DNA from 3 places in the Pseudidiomarina terrestris genome. Region 1 is predicted to be linked to each of the others. Evidence: predicted binding sites of a transcription regulator. Region 1 holds the regulator's gene; each other region holds the start of a gene.
The links. Region 1 encodes sigma-54, which starts transcription at its own class of promoters, with help from an activator protein. Its sites were predicted from a motif close to GTTGGCACGNNNNTNGNNT; they were not measured.
Positions count from the first base shown of each region.

Region 1 (5,931 bases):
TATCAACGACGGGGGCGGATATCCAGTCCTGGCGCTCAAACAGCTTGGCGACCTCGGTTTCATCCATATCGACCGCAATCCCCTGCACGTCAGATTCCATCACGTCACTCACCAGCTTGGCTGGGTCGACCGTGACCAGACGGGAAATGGAGATCTCTCCAATGAACTGGTCATCGCGACTGACGACATACAGCTTGTCCGTTGCCTCGGGCAACTCACCCTTTAATCTCAGGTAGCGTAAAACGACGTCGATAGTGACGTCAGGGCGCAGCGTGATGGTATCCGTGTTCATCATTGAACCGGCAGTTTCGTCCTCGTAAGAGAGCGCTTTTTCTGCGCGATGCCGGTCTTGTTCGTCCATCGACTTCAGAACTTCCTGATAAACCTGCTCGGGCAGGCCACGAAGTACATAGGCCAGGTCATCCGTATCCATGCCTTCGGTAGCGGCGGCCAGTTTTTCCGGCGCCATCTGGCGAATAACGGATTTTTGAACTTCTTCAGAGAGTTCTTCGAGGATATCACCGTGCTCGTCGGCATCGACCAGCTGCCAGATGATGGCACGGGCTTTTGGCGGTGAGGATTCGAGCAGGAGCGCGACATCCCAGGCCGGCAGGTTATGCAATTGCCGACGGGCTTGCACGTACATGCCACGCGCAAGTGCTTCGGTCACGTCTTGTAGCCGTTGTTCGGCAAATTCTTTTTCAGCGACTTCTGGAAGCATGATGAAAACTCCTATGAATATGAGGAGTTTATCGCATTAAAGGAATTTCGTCATGCCTTCTTCGCTAGCTGTCTTCTTCAAAACGGGCTTCGATGAGACTGGCGACCGCGTCAACGGCAGTCTGAGCTTCACTGCCACGGGCGATGACCTCGATCTCTTTGCCTTGACCGCTGGCAAGCAGTAGCAGGCACAAAACGCTGGAGGCATCGACCTCTTTACCGTCTTGCACAATGGCGACTTTCGCGTCGAACTGTTGTGTGAGTTTGGCTAGTTTGGTGGCAGCACGGGCGTGCAGGCCTAACTTGTTTTTGATGATGACAGATTTACGGGCTTCAGTGGTCATTGGCGGCGGAATCCTTCACGATGGCGAACCTGAACTTTGAATTCATGGTCGGCAAAGCGTTCTGCCAGCTGTTCAGCGATATACACGGAACGGTGCTGACCGCCAGTGCAGCCAATACCAATGGTCAGGTAGCTGCGGTTACTCCGCTGGAAATAAGGTAACCAGGTAGCTAGAAAGGTTTCCACCTGATGCACAAACTTGGTCACCAGAGGCTGTTGGGCAAAGAAATGCTGTACCGCTGGGTCGTTGCCCGTCAGCGGTTTTAATTCTGGCTCCCAATGCGGATTAGGCAGAATACGGGTGTCAAATGCATAGTCCAGATCCGGCGGTAAACCATATTTAAAACCAAAGGACTGGAAGACCACAATGAGTCGTGATGCTGCGCGACCGAGTACGCGCTCGCTGACCTGCTCACTCAGCTGATGAACACTGAGGTCGCTGCTTTCGATACGCCAGGTGGCACGCTCAGCGAGCGGTTCGAGTAACTTTGATTCGGTCTGAAGCGCCTCACTTAAGGGCATTTCATTGCGCGACAGGGGGTGCAACCGGCGTGTTTCACCGAATCGACGCAGTAACACCTGGTCATTGGAGTCGAGGTACAGAATTTCTGGCTTGATGTTGTCAGGAAGAAAATCGAGAGCATCACTCAGGTCGTCATGTGAGCCGGGTAAGTTTCTGACGTCGACACTGACCGCGACGTTCGCATATTGCTCCTGGATAGCATGCACCAGGGTGGGCAATAGCATAATAGGTAAGTTATCGACACAGTAGTAGCCGAGATCTTCTAAAACCCTTAACGCAATGGTCTTCCCTGATCCCGAACGGCCGGTAACGATAATCAGCTGCATAACTTAGCCACTACCGTTGTCGGTAAATAAATCGAACAATTCCTTATCGCTGCTCGCCTCACGCAGTGCGCGGGTGCAGGACTTGTCGTTCAGACGCTGCGCCACAGCCGCAAGAGTCTGTAAATGTTGCTCATGCTCTTCTTCAGGAACCAGCAATGCAAAAACGATATCAACGGGCTGGTTGTCAATGGCGTCGAAATCGATTCCATCAGCAAGGGTCATCAATACCGCGACGGGTTTGTTGGCCGTGCCTAAACGCCCATGGGGAATGGCGACGCCTAGCCCGATACCGGTGCTACCAAGGCGTTCGCGATTGAGCAAGCTCTCGAAAACATCAAAACTTGTGGTTCCGGATAAACGCGGCGCGGCCAGCTGACCGATGAGTTCGAGAACTTTCTTTTTACTTGTGCCCGCGACTGCACAACGGGTGCAGTCCGGGCTTAACAGTGAGGATAAATCCATGATTTAGTGACGTTTCATCTTTTCTTTGTGTTTAATCACTTGACGGTCGAGCTTATTAATTAAGCCATCGATCGCCGCGTACATATCTTCATGTTCTGAATCGGCGTAAATTTCGCCACCACTGACATGCAGCGTAGCTTCCGCTTTTTGGGTTAACTTTTCAACATTTAAAATCACATGGACATTACTAATGTGGTCAAAATGACGCTCTAGCTTCGCAAACTTGGTATTGACGTAATCTCTCAACGCGTCAGTAATCTCAATATGATGACCAGTCAGATTAATTTGCATAACATCTTCCTTCTATTGTCCAAGATTTAAATAAGACGCTTGCGCTGGTTCGAGGGCGGTATTTGGAGCGCCTCCCGATATTTGGCAATCGTCCTTCTAGCAACCTGAATCCCTTGGTCCGACATCAGCTCAGTCAGTTTACTGTCGCTTAGCGGCTTCTTCGGGTTTTCGGCGGCGACTAGCTTTTTCAGCAACGCCCGGATAGCGGTTGAAGAACAGTCCTCACCACCATCAGTGCTGAGTTGGCTCGAGAAAAAGTACTTCAATTCAAACACACCGCGAGGCGTATGCATATACTTTTGGGAAGTTACTCTGGATACGGTGGATTCATGCATTTCGATGGCAGCGGCGATGTCCGCGAGCACCATAGGTTTCATCGCCTCTTCACCAAGCTCAAAAAAGGCCTGTTGGCGTTGCACAATCGAAGTCGCGACTTTTAACAGGGTTTCATTGCGGCTTTCGATACTGCGAATAAACCATTTTGCTTCCTGTAAGTGCTGGCGAATGTAGCTCATATCGTCGCTTTGTTTGGCATCCTGTATTAGTGCTGCGTAACTGCTATTTACTTTTAGTTTAGGCAAACTTTGCGGATTTAGCTCAACTATCCAGCGACTATTTTTTTTGTGCACGACCACATCGGGTATCACGTACGCATCATCGTTTTGCTCAAAGCGGTCGCCGGGATGGGGTTGCAGCTGCTGAACAATAGCAAGCACCTCAGTTAACTGAGTTTCGTTCAATTTCAGATATTTGCACAGCGATCGGTAATCCCGCTGTCCTAGCAATTCCACGTAGTTAGCAACAGCTTTGCGTGCCTGGCTTAAATACGGCATCTGTTCTGGAAATTGTTGCAGTTGCAGCAACAGGCATTCACTGACATCACGGGCGCCAACGCCAACCGGATCAAATTGCTGAATGCGTTTGAGCACCACGGCGACTTCGTCGTCTTCAACAGGTTCTTGCAACTGGGAGTTGAGCCCTTGGGTCAGCTCGTCGACGGATTGGGTCAGATATCCTGCTGCGTTGATGGCGTCGATAATAGCCAGGCCGATCTGTTCATCTACGGGAGAGAAGTGAGAGAGTTGTAACTGCCAGCGCAGGTGGTCATGCAGGGTTTCCTTACCACAGCCAAACACCATGGCGTCATAGTCCGCATCGTTTTGGCCGACTGCGCCCATCAATTCCGCGGTATAATTCTGGTCCCACTCGTGATTGTCATCGCTGAGGGCTTCTTCATCGTGGTCGCGCAGCGGCTCCTCGATCTCATCCTGCTCCAGCAAAGGGTTTTCTTCGAGGGCCTGCTGAACTTCTTGCTGCAATTCGAAGCTGGAAAGCTGAAGCAAGCGGATAGCCTGCTGCAACTGAGGAGTCATCGACAGTTGCTGGCTAAATTTAAGTTGCAAGCCTTGCTTCATAGGGTAACCACCGAAAGTTGCGGTTGATCGTCTACAGCGTAAATTGATCGCCTAGGTAAACGTCTTTTACCTGTTGGTTACTTAAAATAGTATGGGCGTCACCTTCGGCAATCAACTCCCCATGGCTAACTATATACGCATGCTCACATACGGATAAGGTTTCACGGACGTTATGGTCAGTGATCAGCACGCCGATGCCGCGTTTACGCAAATGCTCAATAATCTTTTTAATGTCGATAACTGAAATAGGATCAACACCGGCAAAAGGCTCATCGAGCAAAATAAAAGCGGGTTCGGCCGCTAAGGCCCGGGCAATTTCAACCCGGCGGCGTTCGCCTCCAGAGAGGCTCATGCCAAGACTGTTCGCAATGTGGCCAACATGGAACTCTTCCAGTAACGCATCGACTTTTTCTTCGCGCGCATTAGCATCCAGCTCTTTGCGGGTTTCCAGAATCGCCATGATATTGTCGCGCACGGTCAGCTTACGAAAGATCGACGACTCCTGTGGCAGGTAGCCAATACCTTTGCGCGCCCGCTCATGCATCGGCAGCAGGGAGATATCCTGATCATCGAGCAGGATACGTCCTTTGTCATGACCCACGAGTCCGACAATCATATAAAAGGTCGTGGTTTTGCCGGCGCCGTTGGGGCCAAGTAGTCCAATGACCTTACCCGATTCAACGGTCAGGCTGACGTCTTTAACGACCTCACGTTTCTTGTAGGATTTAGCGAGGTGCTCAGCGATTAATTGGCTCATTATCGTTCTTATTTTTAGGCTTGAAAATGGTAGTGACTCGGTCACTTTCGTCGTCGCCACGGCGAGCGCGGAGCTGCTGATTTGCGAAGTCGTAAACGATCTCGTTACCTTGAATCTCGCTGTTCGCCTGGGTGACTTTGACATTACCAAGCAAAGTCAGCGTCTCAGCGTTCTCGTCGTAGCGAATGATTTCCGCCTCAGCACGAATCAAGTTACCGTCCTCCAGCTCCTGCTGGTAGGTCGCGGGTGCGCCTTCGGCGGTAAAGGTACGCACGCCGTTTTCACCCTGTTGTGAAACCTCAAGATGGTCGGCGGTAATACGCAAGGTTCCCTGGGTGATCACTGCATTGTCTTCGAATACGGCAATTTTGTTTTGAATGTCGAACCATTCGCGTTCGGAGTCAACCTTGATGTCTTGTTCAAAGTCCGCTTTTCCCTGAGCTGCAACCGTCGGGCTGAAAAGGGCCGCAGCGAGCAGCACCAGGGCGGCACTGAAAAACTGTTTAGCGATTGCGACTGTAGGTAGTTTGTACATGCTCATTCAATTCCAAGGTCTCGGCGCGGAGGTCAGCAATCATGCCGTTGCCGCGCACTATAAAATTTTTACCAAAAATCGTCACAGGCTGGTCGGTGATCATGGTCTCAGCCAAGGTGTCGATAGTTAAATAACTCGTCTCAACTCGTTCCAGATAATCGTCTGCGGCGAGGTGCGTCACCACGATGTTCCGTTCCAGCACCAGGGTTTTATCATCATAAAAAGAGCCCTGTTCAGCCACCACTTGCCAGGTTTCCTGCTGGCCATCGGGGCGAACCTGATACACTGGGTTATCTAGCTCCGTCAATCCAATTGGACTGTAATGCGTCATTTTGGTTGCATTAATCCGATGCTCAAGCTGTCCACTGCTATTGTACACTCGAGTGGCCAGCCCTTCAGCAATAAAGTCCGGTGGAATTTCCCGAAACTGAGGGTCAGTTGCAATAATCTCGTCGCTGGAGAATGGCCGCCAAATCAACAAGGCGCCCAAGAAAAACAAAATGGCCAGAATCCAGCTCAGCTGACGGTTCATACACTGACCCCACCGTGCAACTGCAAG
Region 1 covers NZ_JAGGJE010000001.1:220,275-226,205, forward strand. The annotation lists gene mgtE (magnesium transporter) at 1-721, opposite strand, end outside; gene J6J28_RS01010 (HPr family phosphocarrier protein) at 786-1,064, opposite strand; gene rapZ (RNase adapter RapZ) at 1,061-1,912, opposite strand; gene ptsN (PTS IIA-like nitrogen regulatory protein PtsN) at 1,916-2,374, opposite strand; gene hpf (ribosome hibernation promoting factor) at 2,378-2,665, opposite strand; gene J6J28_RS01030 (RNA polymerase factor sigma-54) at 2,692-4,080, opposite strand; gene lptB (LPS export ABC transporter ATP-binding protein) at 4,112-4,837, opposite strand; gene lptA (lipopolysaccharide transport periplasmic protein LptA) at 4,818-5,372, opposite strand; gene lptC (LPS export ABC transporter periplasmic protein LptC) at 5,341-5,904, opposite strand; gene kdsC (3-deoxy-manno-octulosonate-8-phosphatase KdsC) at 5,901-5,931, opposite strand, start outside.

Region 2 (5,931 bases), on a different contig from region 1:
AGTTTCACTGTTGCTCCCGACAAGCAATTCTTTCATTGCTTTGGTTGCGGTGAGCATGGCAATGCCATTGATTTTTTGATGCGCTATGACGGCCTGGACTTTCCTGATGCAATTGAAGAGTTAGCGGCAATGCTGGGCATGGAAGTGCCGCGGGAAACCTCAGTTAATCCTCAGGCAGAGGCGCGCAAACGTCAACAGGCGGCCGATGACTACCAGCAAATGGAACATGCGGCTAAGTTCTTTGCTCACCAGCTTCGCCGCCATGCCAATGCACCTAAGGTCATTGACTACCTAAAGGGCCGAGGCCTGAGTGGTGAAGTGGTGAAAGCTTTCCAGATTGGCTATGCCCCCGATGGTTGGGACGATCTGCTGAAAACCCTGGGCAAAGGCCAGGGATCACGCGATCAGTTAGTGGATCTGAAACTCGTCAATCGCAACGATAACGGACGTTATTATGACTTTTTCCGGGATCGGGTGATGTTTCCGATCCGGGATCGCCGTGGTCGCGTGGTCGGTTTCGGTGGCCGCATCCTTGAAGGCGATGGGCCTAAGTACCTCAATTCGCCCGAAACCCGTGTTTTTCACAAAGGCCGGGAGCTGTACGGATTTTATGAGGTGAAGCGGGCCCATCGGCAGATTGAACAAATCGTCATTGTCGAAGGCTACATGGACGTGGTGGCACTGGCTCAGGCGGGCATTGATTTTGCTGTTGCCTCGTTGGGTACAGCCACTACGACGGACCAGTTACAGATGCTGTTCCGCGCTACGCGCAAGGTGGTCTGCTGTTACGATGGCGATCGCGCCGGCCGTGATGCTGCATGGCGCGCGCTGGAAAATGCCTTACCTCTTTTAACCGACGGCCTGGAATTGAGCTTTCTGTTTCTGCCTGACGGTGAGGATCCCGATAGTCTGGTCCGCCAGGAGGGTGCTGAAGCCTTCACCGCGCGACTCGCTCAGGCGCAAAGCTTCACCAGCTACTTTTTCAGTCATCTGTCAGAGCAGTTGGATCTGGCTTCCGACAGTGGCCGAGCGGCTTTGCTCAACCAGGCCAAGCCTTTAATTGAGCGTATTGCCAGTGACTATTACCGCGAAGCGCTGTTGGCCGAGCTCGCGCGGCTGTTGCGCCGCGAGGTGTCACAGGTTGCGGCACAGGTACGGCAAGCGAAAACCACCACCACCGAGCGGGACGAGCTTAAGATCACGCCAATTCGACGTGCTATTGCACTGTTATTGCAATACCCGCAACTGGCCCAGGAAGTACCGGTTCATGATGCGCTTGGTCAGCTCAAGCTGCCAGGTATCCAAGTATTTATGCAGCTGCATCAGCAGGCCCGCGAACAGAACCTGACTTCAGCTCAGCTACTCGAACAGTGGCGCGGCAGCCGTGAAGAGAAACTGCTACGTCAGTTAGTGACCTGGGAGCACCACCTGGATCAGGATAAGATTGGCCAGGAATTTTTTGATACGTTCTTGTTCTTTATCGATCTTTTTGTTGAGCAACGTGCCAACGAACTGCTCGCCAAGGAACGTGAAGCACCGCTGACCCATACCGAGAAAAAAGAGTACATGGCGCTGATGCAGCACCGCGCACAAAAAAGCCAGGTTAGCGACAGCGACTAGCGAATTTGACCAACGCTTGGCGATTCTGCCGAACAGTTTCTCTAACGAGTTTCCATACCTCTTCTTATTTAAATTCTAAGTGTTTGAATTAAAGTATAAAAATAGAATTCTGATAAGTTGGCATCATCTTTGCTTTAAAACCTATGTCATAAGTCAAAACCACGACCTAATAATAACCTGACGTCTTATCTAGGAGAAAAACGAATGAAAGCAATAAAAGGTTTAGCAGCTGCTGTAGCAATCTTAGCCGCGAGTGCGACTTTGCAAGGATGTATCATTGTTGCCGACGGCGAGCATGGCGATGGCTACTCAAGCAGTGACTTCCGCAAACAGGAAGAGCAGAACCGCCAGATGATTTCGGCGTTGTCGGATAGCGCGACCTTGACCGATGTTCGCAGTCGCATGGGAACCCCGGATTTTGCCAATCGCACCACCGTTGATGGCGCCCGCTACGATGTCCTTTACTACCGTACACACCGCGTCGAAGCTGATGGCAATACCAGCAAAGACGAGTGCACACCGCTGGTTTTTAAAGACAGTATTCTGGTCGGAACCGGTGAATTGGCACTCAGCCGAATCCCACAAAGCTACTGATTAATTTCTGGCTCAAAACTGCATATTCTGCTATAATTTCCGGTCTTGAATTTGATTCGTAAGTTTAAGACCGGTTTTTATTTATCCATTTGAAATGACAGGTGGTAGATCTGTATGCAGCAGAGTCGTCAATCGCAACTCAGAATTCTTATTGCCAAAGGGAAAGAGCAGGGGTACCTGACATTTTCCGAGGTTAACGATCATTTACCTTCTGAGATTGTAGATTCCGATCAAATCGAAGATATTATTGCCATGATCAATGACATGGGTATCAAGGTGTTTGAAAACGCCCCTGATGCCGATGACCTGATGATGAGCGAAGACACTGCCGATGAAGATGCCGCGGAAGCCGCAGCTCAAGCACTTGCGAGTGTTGACGGTGAACTTGGCCGTACCACCGACCCGGTGCGTATGTACATGCGGGAAATGGGTACCGTTGAGCTATTGACTCGTGAAGGCGAGATCGATATTGCCAAGCGTATCGAAGAAGGCATCAACCAGGTCCAGTGTTCCGTCGCTGAATATCCAGAAGCGATTAACTTTTTACTTGATCAATGGGATCAATGTGAAGCCGAAGAGATGCGTTTAACCGACATCATCTCTGGCTTTATCGATCCAAACGAAGTCGACGAAGCGCCTGTCGCCGCGACCCACATCGGTTCTGAGCTATCTCAGGATGAGCTCGATGACGAAGATGATGACGACGACGATGACGATGACGACGATGATGCAAATGAGGGCGGTATCGATCCGGAATTTGCACGGCAAAAGTTTGGCGAATTACGCGCGCAGTATGAAAAAACGCGCAAAGCTATCAGCAAACATGGCCGCGATAACGCAAAAGCTCGTAAAGAAATCGACGCGCTGAGCGACTTATTTAAGCAATTCCGTCTGGTTCCTAAGCAGTTTGACCGCTTGGTCAAAGATATGCGCGACATGATGCATCGTGTTCGCGTGCAAGAGCGCTTGATCATGAAGATGAGTGTCGAACAGGCACAAATGCCAAAACGCGCCTTCATGAAAGCTTTTGCCGGAAACGAGAACAGCACCGCCTGGCTAGATGCCGCTATTGACAGTGGCGAAAGCTATGCGCAAGGCTTGAGTGACCTGCGCCCGGAAATCGAGCGTTGCATCTCAAAATTGTCTGAAGTCGAAATTGAGACCGGTTTGACCATCGCGAAAGTGAAGGACATCAACCGTCGCATGTCGATCGGCGAAGCCAAGGCACGGCGCGCCAAGAAAGAGATGGTTGAAGCGAACTTACGTTTGGTTATCTCGATTGCCAAGAAATACACCAACCGTGGTCTGCAGTTCCTGGACTTGATTCAGGAAGGTAACATTGGTCTGATGAAAGCCGTCGACAAATTCGAATACCGTCGTGGCTATAAATTCTCAACTTATGCGACCTGGTGGATCCGTCAAGCGATCACCCGTTCGATCGCTGACCAGGCGCGGACCATCCGTATTCCTGTGCATATGATCGAGACCATCAACAAGCTCAACCGTATTTCGCGGCAGATGCTGCAGGAGATGGGTCGCGAACCGTCACCTGAAGAGCTGGCTGAGCGCATGGTGATGCCAGAAGATAAAATCCGTAAAGTGCTGAAAATTGCCAAAGAGCCGATCTCCATGGAGACGCCAATTGGCGATGATGAAGATTCGCATCTTGGCGATTTTATCGAGGACACGACCCTCGACCTGCCAGTCGACTCTGCAACCTCGGAAAGCTTGCGTAATTCAGTCCGCGAAGTCCTGGGTGGATTGACCCAGCGTGAAGCGAAGGTCTTGCGGATGCGCTTCGGTATTGATATGAATACGGACCATACGTTGGAAGAAGTGGGCAAACAGTTCGATGTCACCCGCGAACGAATTCGTCAGATCGAAGCTAAGGCGCTGCGTAAACTGCGTCATCCTAGCCGTTCTGAGCAACTGAAATCGTTCCTTGACGAGTAAGCGTCTTACCCCGAGGTAAGTGCTTACTACTTCGAAAGCCCTTGTAGCGAATAGCTCAGGGGCTTTTTTGTAATGAGTATAAACGCGGCTGATGTGAAATTTGCCGCTAAATTTGTTAAGGTGAGGCTAACTTCGCTGAAAAGGATACCTTATGACAGAGTCGGATAAGAAAATCGCTGATAACCCACAACCGGGTCGTATTATTGACGCGCATCTACACATTTATAATGATGCGTATCCGTTGATCGAGAATCAGGGATTTTTACCGCCACCATTTTCGGTGGAAGACTACCAACATCGTACACGCGATCTGCCGATCGTGGGTGGGGTTGTTGTGTCAGGCTCATCCCATGGGTTTGATCAAAAGTATTTGAAACCCGCACTGGAGAAGCTCGGTGATCAGTTTGTTGGCATCACCAATCTGCCGAGTACGGTCTCCGATGAAAAGATTTTGAGCCTGCGTGACGCAGGTGTGCGAGGCGTTCGTGTTAATTTGAAGCGCGGCGTGGTGAGCGGTCTGGATAACCTGGTCGATTTCGGCATGCGGATCTGGGATCTGGCGGGCTGGCATCTGGAAATGTACGTCGATAGCCGTGAGCTCGATGAAATCATTCCTAAGCTGATAAAGTTACCAAAGGCATCAGTGGATCATCTGGGCATGGCACGTTCAGGTCTGTCACAGGTGCGCAAGCTGGCAGAAGCTGGGGTGAAGATTAAAGCAAGTGGCTTTGGTCGGACGGAAGTAAATGTTGCTGAAGCCGTGCAGAAGCTGTACGAGACCAACCCTGACTGTTTGATGTTCGGTACCGACCTGCCGTCAAATCGCGCTGAGCGACCGTTTAACAGAACCGACATCTCAGTTGTCGCTGGCGCGCTGGACAACGCCGACGCGATTGACAAAGTATTCGCGCGCAACGCTGCCGAATTCTACAATATTAAACTGTAAAAACCGCCCTCAGGGGTCATGACAAGCGGGCCGAAATTTCATATACTTGCGCCCGCTTTTTCAATTCCTATCTGTAATGGCCCCTTAGCTCAGTGGTTAGAGCAGCCGACTCATAATCGGTTGGTCCCCAGTTCAAATCTGGGAGGGGCCACCAAAAAAATCATTAAGTTACTGTATTTCTCTCCTTTGGTCATGAACACTCCTTATGGGCATATTGAGGCCTCGCTTTGGATGTGTGCGTAAAATTTGCGTAGAGCCCATCTCAGTGCTGCCGCTCTTGGTCTATTAGCAGGCTCGTCCAAATAGGAAATTTCTTAAGACGTGTCCTATACTTCTGGAAAGTCTAGCAGTACAGGGATATTACAGATGAACGATCGGACCCAGGCCAGCAGCGGCAAAAAAAAGATCTTCGTCGTCGGTGCCGACGACTTCAATCTCTCCCTGATCGAGAAAATCCCAGGCTCGGAGAACTGGGAACTGATCCGCACACTTGAATATTCTGACGTTCAGCCAGCCAGCGGCCGCATCGATTTCGACGAGCTTTACGAGCGTGCCAGATCCATTATCGACGCGCATGGCGGCAGGCCAGATGCGATCATCGGCTATCTGGATTTTCCCGTGACCTCGCTCGTTTCGTTGCTGCTGCGCGACTACGAAATGCCGGGTGCTAGTCCCGAAGCGGTCGCGAAATGCGAGCACAAGTACTGGGCACGCCTGAAGCAGAAAGAGGCCTTCCCCGATGTTACACCCGAGGTGCGTGCCATCAATCCCTTCGAGCCGGAAAATGCGAAGAAAGACGCGCCGGACTATCCGTTTTG
Region 2 covers NZ_JAGGJE010000004.1:169,950-175,880, reverse strand. The annotation lists gene dnaG (DNA primase) at 1-1,620, shown strand, start outside; gene J6J28_RS10290 (DUF3192 domain-containing protein) at 1,825-2,214, shown strand; gene rpoD (RNA polymerase sigma factor RpoD) at 2,329-4,167, shown strand; gene J6J28_RS10280 (amidohydrolase family protein) at 4,319-5,113, shown strand; tRNA gene J6J28_RS10275 (tRNA-Ile) at 5,192-5,267, shown strand; gene J6J28_RS10270 (ATP-grasp domain-containing protein) at 5,480-5,931, shown strand, end outside.
Region 2: a site for sigma-54 is predicted at 1,737-1,755, ahead of J6J28_RS10290 (DUF3192 domain-containing protein). Genes of this name have one in related genera too.

Region 3 (5,931 bases), on a different contig from region 1:
ATATGTGCACTTTTTAAGCGTTACAAACTGTTTCGTCTACATCCACCTGTGTGAATTTTTGGCGATTTCGTCGACCCACTGCTGTTGCAGAGACTGCGCGTTTTCACTTGGCAGATAACGAAGTGTTTCGCTACCCGCCGCAGTGTGCAAAATCAAATGCGAAAAACCTAGTAAACGTAACCAGGGCCCTTGCTGGACATCAATCTGTTGTACTTTACGGCGTGGGTACCAGTTTTCATTACGACTGAAGATCCCGCGTCTGACCACAAACCATTGTTCAGCTGGCGTGGTGGTGCGACTAACGAAGCTATAACCGTAATTGCGCCAGCTTAGTACTACCATTGTCTGCATTAAAATCCATCCGGCCAAGGTAGCAGCGATGCCCGGCCAGCCGCTTTCGGCTGCGAAGAACAACAGGGTGGCAATAACAGGAGCGAGCAAGGCGAGCCACAGGCTCGAGCCGAGTAGCGCCAGCGGCGAAAGTCGTTGCCAGTTGACCTCGGCGGCGGGCGGCAGTCGCAGTTGCTCGCGAAACTCAGCAAAAAACGCTGCATCCACCACGGGTAAGGTAAATTGCTGAGCGGCTGGGTTGCCGCCCTGTGCCGCGCGGGGTTGTAACTGACTTACCGTGACGACACTGCGCTGCAGCAGGCGGGCACGTAAATTACGGCGAACATACACGGCCTGCAGCTTCGGGTAGCGAAAGCTCAAGGTGCGAATCGATAATGCGCCGGATTTCGCCTGGAAACGCTCACCTTCGATGGTTAGGGTTAAATCGTGGTAGGTCAGCAGACTGACGGCAATAGCAGCCAGAAAAAGCACCGCCAGACTGCCTACGGCAATCCCTGCGCCAATGATCCATGCCGACTCTGAGTTGAACCAGGCAAGATGTTGTTGCACCCAGGGCACCACATAGTCTTCCAGTAAATCGAGCTGGCTGATGGGGTAAATCAGTACGGCGAGCAACACAAATAATTTGTTATCGATGATACCGGCGCGGATGATCTCTGCCACTGGGAAATGTTTGGTGATTCGGGCTGCATCTTCTTTGGTGTCTGCAGCTGCACTCTCTTGTCGTTGGCCGGAGGGGCTGACGCTCTCCGCCAGCATGCGTTGGCGTAAGTCTTGCGCCAGCTCCATTTTGAGCCCCGGGATTTGCACTTCCTTACCTGCCGAACCCGCGCTGTCGACACTTAACACCGTCAGCTTAAAGGGTCTGAAGTACCAGACCTGATGAATCTCGGCTTGTTGTATGCGCTCGTAGTTGAGGGTGAGGTGTTTACGGTTAAAAATCCCTGTTCGCAAATGCACCGCATCATCGGCGATGGCATACAGGAAGAAGCGCTGAGTAAGAACCGCGCTAATGATGACATACAGTAAGTAAGCGCCAGCTAAGCCAAACAGAACCCACACCGAATCCTTACCAATGACGAAAATTGCAGCAAAAGCCGGAATTAAATTCGAAATATTGGTCACCAGCTGCTTCAATTGTTTAAAGAGGAAGAACGCAATGGTGATCAGCGGGGTGCGTTGCCAGGTTAACTCACTCATGATTGCTTTCGCCTTTATCTGGCTCGTTAGCGATAGTGGTCAGCAGTTCGGTTTTGAGTTGCATGGCGGTATCCGGCAATAGGCCTGGAATAGTTAAATCAGCACCGCCACTGCCGGCAGTGTACATAGCCAGACGCGCAATGCCGAATAGCCGCTCGAGGAACGACTGCTTGTACTCAACGTGCTGAATACGGTTCAGGGGTACGGCGCGAATTCGACGAAACAGCGCACCCTGTTTCAGGTGCACACCTTCGTTGGTGCGCGCATAAGCGGTAAATAGAAAACGACGCGAGGCGAAGAACAGGCTAAAAAACAGGGTTAGCAAGGTCCATGCCAGGCCTGCGATCCAGAGGGGCACCACGTTTTTAGGATAAACCCCGGTAAAGTAACTTGTGATCAGAATAGCTGCGATGATCAGCATGGAGATAAGCGACCGTACCTGTAAGTACGAACGATAAGAAGGTTCTGGAGCGAGCCACGCAATCGACATCTGATGACACCTTTGGTTGAATTGGTGATGAATGATCCCCATTAAACTAGATACATTCGAAAAAAGACAGGAGTAAGCCCATGAAAATTTTAATGGTTTTGACCTCACATGATGAACTTGGTGAAAGTGGTCAGAAAACCGGCTTCTGGGCAGAGGAGTTTGCTGCGCCCTACTACTTCTTCAAAGATAGTGGTGCCGAGGTAGCAATTGCCACACCAAATGGTGGTCAGCCTCCGATCGATCCCAATAGCGAACAGGCTGACGCGCAAACGCCGGCAACGATTCGGTTGTTTGATGACCGCGATGCAAAGGATCAGCTGGCAACCTCACTGAAGCTTTCTGAAGTCAAAGCAGAGGATTACGACGCTGTTTTTTATCCGGGCGGTCATGGACCGATGTTTGACCTGGTCAATGACGAATTATCATTACAGCTGATTGAGCGATTCTGGCGTCAGGGTAAGCCGGTGGCTGCCGTGTGCCACGCACCAGCAGTGCTGGTCAATGCGAAAGATCAGCATGGCGAGAGCCTGGTTAAAGGCCGTAAAGTGAGCGGTTTTACCAATAGCGAAGAAGCCGCGGTGGGCTTAACTGAAGTGGTGCCTTTCTTACTTGAAGACAAGCTGATTGAGTTAGGCGCAGACTTTCAAAAAGCCGGTGACTGGGAACCCTTTGTGGTGACCGATGGGCAACTGATCACCGGTCAGAATCCCGCTTCGTCCGAAGCCGTTGCGCGCGCACTGGTGAAAAGAATTAACGCCAGTTAAGCGCTGGATAACGTCTGACCCTAACCGGTCAACCTCGATCAAAAACGCCGGCAATTGCCGGCGTTTTCTTTGTAACACGTGCTGCAAGTGTTGAAGTATTCACAACGTGTTACTGCGTCATTTCCTGTAAACGCTTCTGCAACTGCGGATCTTGCTGTACTTGCTGAATCACCGCATTGTACTCATCTGGGCTGAGGCCCGCAGCGTTCACTGCCGCAATCATCTCTTCCTGAGCTTTTTGCTGAATCGCTTGCGCTTCTTCTGCATTCTCAGCGTTCTGGAATTGCTGCGAGTACTTCTGGCTGACTTGTTGTACGTCGCTCATAGCCGCCAAAAATTTCTCCAACAGCGCATCGGTCATTTCGATTTGTGCTTGTTGCTGCATGGCTGGACCTTGTTGTGCGCTTTGCTGTTGCATTGGCGCTGCGGTCACTGCCGTGGTGGCAAAGATTGCACTGGCAATTAACGTGGGTAGTAATGTTTTCATAATCAGCTCCTTGTTGATTCGGATGAACTTATATTTTTTGCTCAGTAGTAAGGGAGCAAGAGCTATGCCAACTTTGATTGATTTATAAGGCTATGAAAATTAGTGTTTTTATCGTCCATTAGAGATCCGGCACATGAAACTGTATACTTATGTCACGTTTACTTGAGGTAGCACTGTGACAAAAAGATACATATTACAGCGTGTTGCCAGTCCCAGCTGGCAGCGTGCCTTTCTGTTTTATTTGGTGTTGCCCCTGCTGGCATTGTCGGGGGCTGCTATAGGTGTGGCTCTTGAACAGGCGCGCGAGTTTCAGGATGAGCGCCTGCGCGACGATCTGGAGTTGGTAGGGCGCGCCATTCGATTGCCGTTGAGCGATGCTCTGTTAAGCGACGATATTGCGAGGGTACAGGCACATCTTGACGCGGTGTTTGAAATTGGTCGAGTGTATGGGGCTTCGGTTTACGATACTAACGGTGAGCTGGTCGCCGCCGCGGGCGTTACCGAACGGGATTTATCTGAGAGCCTGTTGGCCGAGCAGGTGGTGCTGACCGGTGAGCAGCGCGATAGTTACCGTGAGGTGGCCGGGCGTGATGTGTTCTCACAGTTTATCCCGGTCAATGATCGCGCCGGTCGGCTGATCGGTTTTATGCAGCTGAACCGCCGCGCCGAAGATTTCGAGCAAAGTTTTTCGCAACTGGAGCGCATCGCCTGGGTCTCCTGGAGTATTGTCGCGCTGGCGCTGGTATCGATTCTTGGGCTGGGTTACTACCGCACCCGGCGACAGCAGCAACTGGAAATCAGTACTCGCTTACGCGAGCACGAAAAAATGGCAGCGATAGGTCAGCTTTCGCGAGGGGTGGCGCACGAGCTCGGTGCGCCATTAACGGTCATTGCTGGTCGCGCCAAACGCTTACAGGAGCGCCATACTGATGCTGAGAGTCAGCGTCAGCTGAGCGCCATTCGCGGACAGGTTGAGCGTTTGACCAAGCTGGTACAGCAGCTGCTCGATTTTAGCCGAACGCCCATCAGCCAGCCGCAGCCGGTGTCGCTTGCGGCACTGATACAGCAGGCGGCCAACGCCGTGCAGCATGAACAAACGGACCGCGCGCCAGACCTTATCCTGGACTTACCCACGCCAGAATTGCGGGTGCATGCTGATGGTTCACGGTTGGAGCTGGCGCTGGTGAATTTATTGCGAAATGCGCTACAGGCGGCAGCTGCTCAAGTCCGCGTCGATGTGAAAACAACGGGCTCTGATCGTTGTGTCATTGTCGTCAGTGACGACGGTCCGGGCTTACCTCGGTCGAGCACAACTGAACAGTTGGTCGAGCCCTTTACTACCACTAAACCTATCGGTGAGGGCACTGGCCTGGGGCTGGCCATCGTTGCCCATATTATTGATGCCCATGCCGGGCGTTTTACCCTGCAAAACCGCCCTGAGGGTGGCTGCGAAGCACGGGTGCTGCTGCCCTGTGAAATCACCAAGGAGAGCTAATGGCTGTTATCACTATTGCCGTGGTTGAAGATGACCCGGGGCTCAGAGAATTATTGCAAGAAGAGCTCGAAAGCGCAGGCTATCGGGTCTCCGCTTTTGACTCAGCGGAAGACTATCTGACCACAGCTGAGCTTGAGCCGCAACTGGTGATCAGTGACATCCGCCTGCCTGGGTGCTCAGGAATGGAGTTGCTGGAACGGTTGAAAACACGTACCCATCCTCCAGCCTTTATTCTCATTACCGCGTTTGGCACGGTCGCACAAGCAGTGGACGCACTGAAACGTGGTGCCGATGACTTTCTCACCAAGCCACTCGACCTTGAGCATTTGTTGGTAAGTGTTGCGCGCGTCCTGGACTACCACCAACTGCAACGCGAGGTCGAACATTACCGCTCGTCGCAGGAGGCCACCTCGGGGCCTGGTGGACTGACGGGCGCGAGCACGGCCATGCAGCGGTTGTTTCAGAGCATTAAGCAAATCTCGCAGGCGGACGGTGCGGTGCTGATTCAGGGCGAGAGCGGCACTGGCAAAGAGCTAGTGGCGCGAGCGCTGCATCAGCAGAGTAAGCGCGCCGCGGGCCCCTTCCTCGCGGTTAACTGTGCAGGAATTCCGGCGGAGCTGATGGAGAGTGAATTCTTTGGTCACGCCGCTGGCGCCTTTACCGGGGCCAGAGGAGCCCGGCCGGGCTTGTTAAAAGAAGCTGATGGCGGCACTTTATTGCTGGATGAAATTGGTGAGATGCCGATGGCACTGCAAGCCAAGTTGCTGCGGGTATTGCAGGAAGGTACCTTGCGTCCGGTGGGTAGTGATGCCGAAGTGGTCGTCAATGTACGTATCATTGCTGCCACCCATCAGGATCTCGAAGAGCGGGTCCGCCATCAGCAGTTTCGCGAGGATTTATTCTATCGGCTTGAGACTTTTCGTCTTGAGGTGCCGCCACTAAGAGCGCGGGAGCAGGACGTGCTGCTCCTTGCACAGCAGTTTCTGGGTGAGCAACGTAGCCATAATGACAAGCCCATTCTTGGTTTCTCGGCCGAGGCGAAAGCGCTTCTGCAACAGTATGATTTCCCGGGCAATGTTCGCGAGCTGAGAAACGCTGTCGAACGCGCCTACACCTTTTGCGAAGGGGAGTGGATCCTGCCCGA
Region 3 covers NZ_JAGGJE010000002.1:29,833-35,763, reverse strand. The annotation lists gene J6J28_RS07530 (PH domain-containing protein) at 37-1,551, opposite strand; gene J6J28_RS07525 (PH domain-containing protein) at 1,544-2,041, opposite strand; gene J6J28_RS07520 (type 1 glutamine amidotransferase domain-containing protein) at 2,122-2,805, shown strand; gene J6J28_RS07515 (DUF4168 domain-containing protein) at 2,915-3,292, opposite strand; gene J6J28_RS07510 (sensor histidine kinase) at 3,468-4,787, shown strand; gene J6J28_RS07505 (sigma-54-dependent transcriptional regulator) at 4,787-5,931, shown strand, end outside.
Region 3: a site for sigma-54 is predicted at 3,346-3,364, ahead of J6J28_RS07515 (DUF4168 domain-containing protein). Genes of this name have one in related genera too.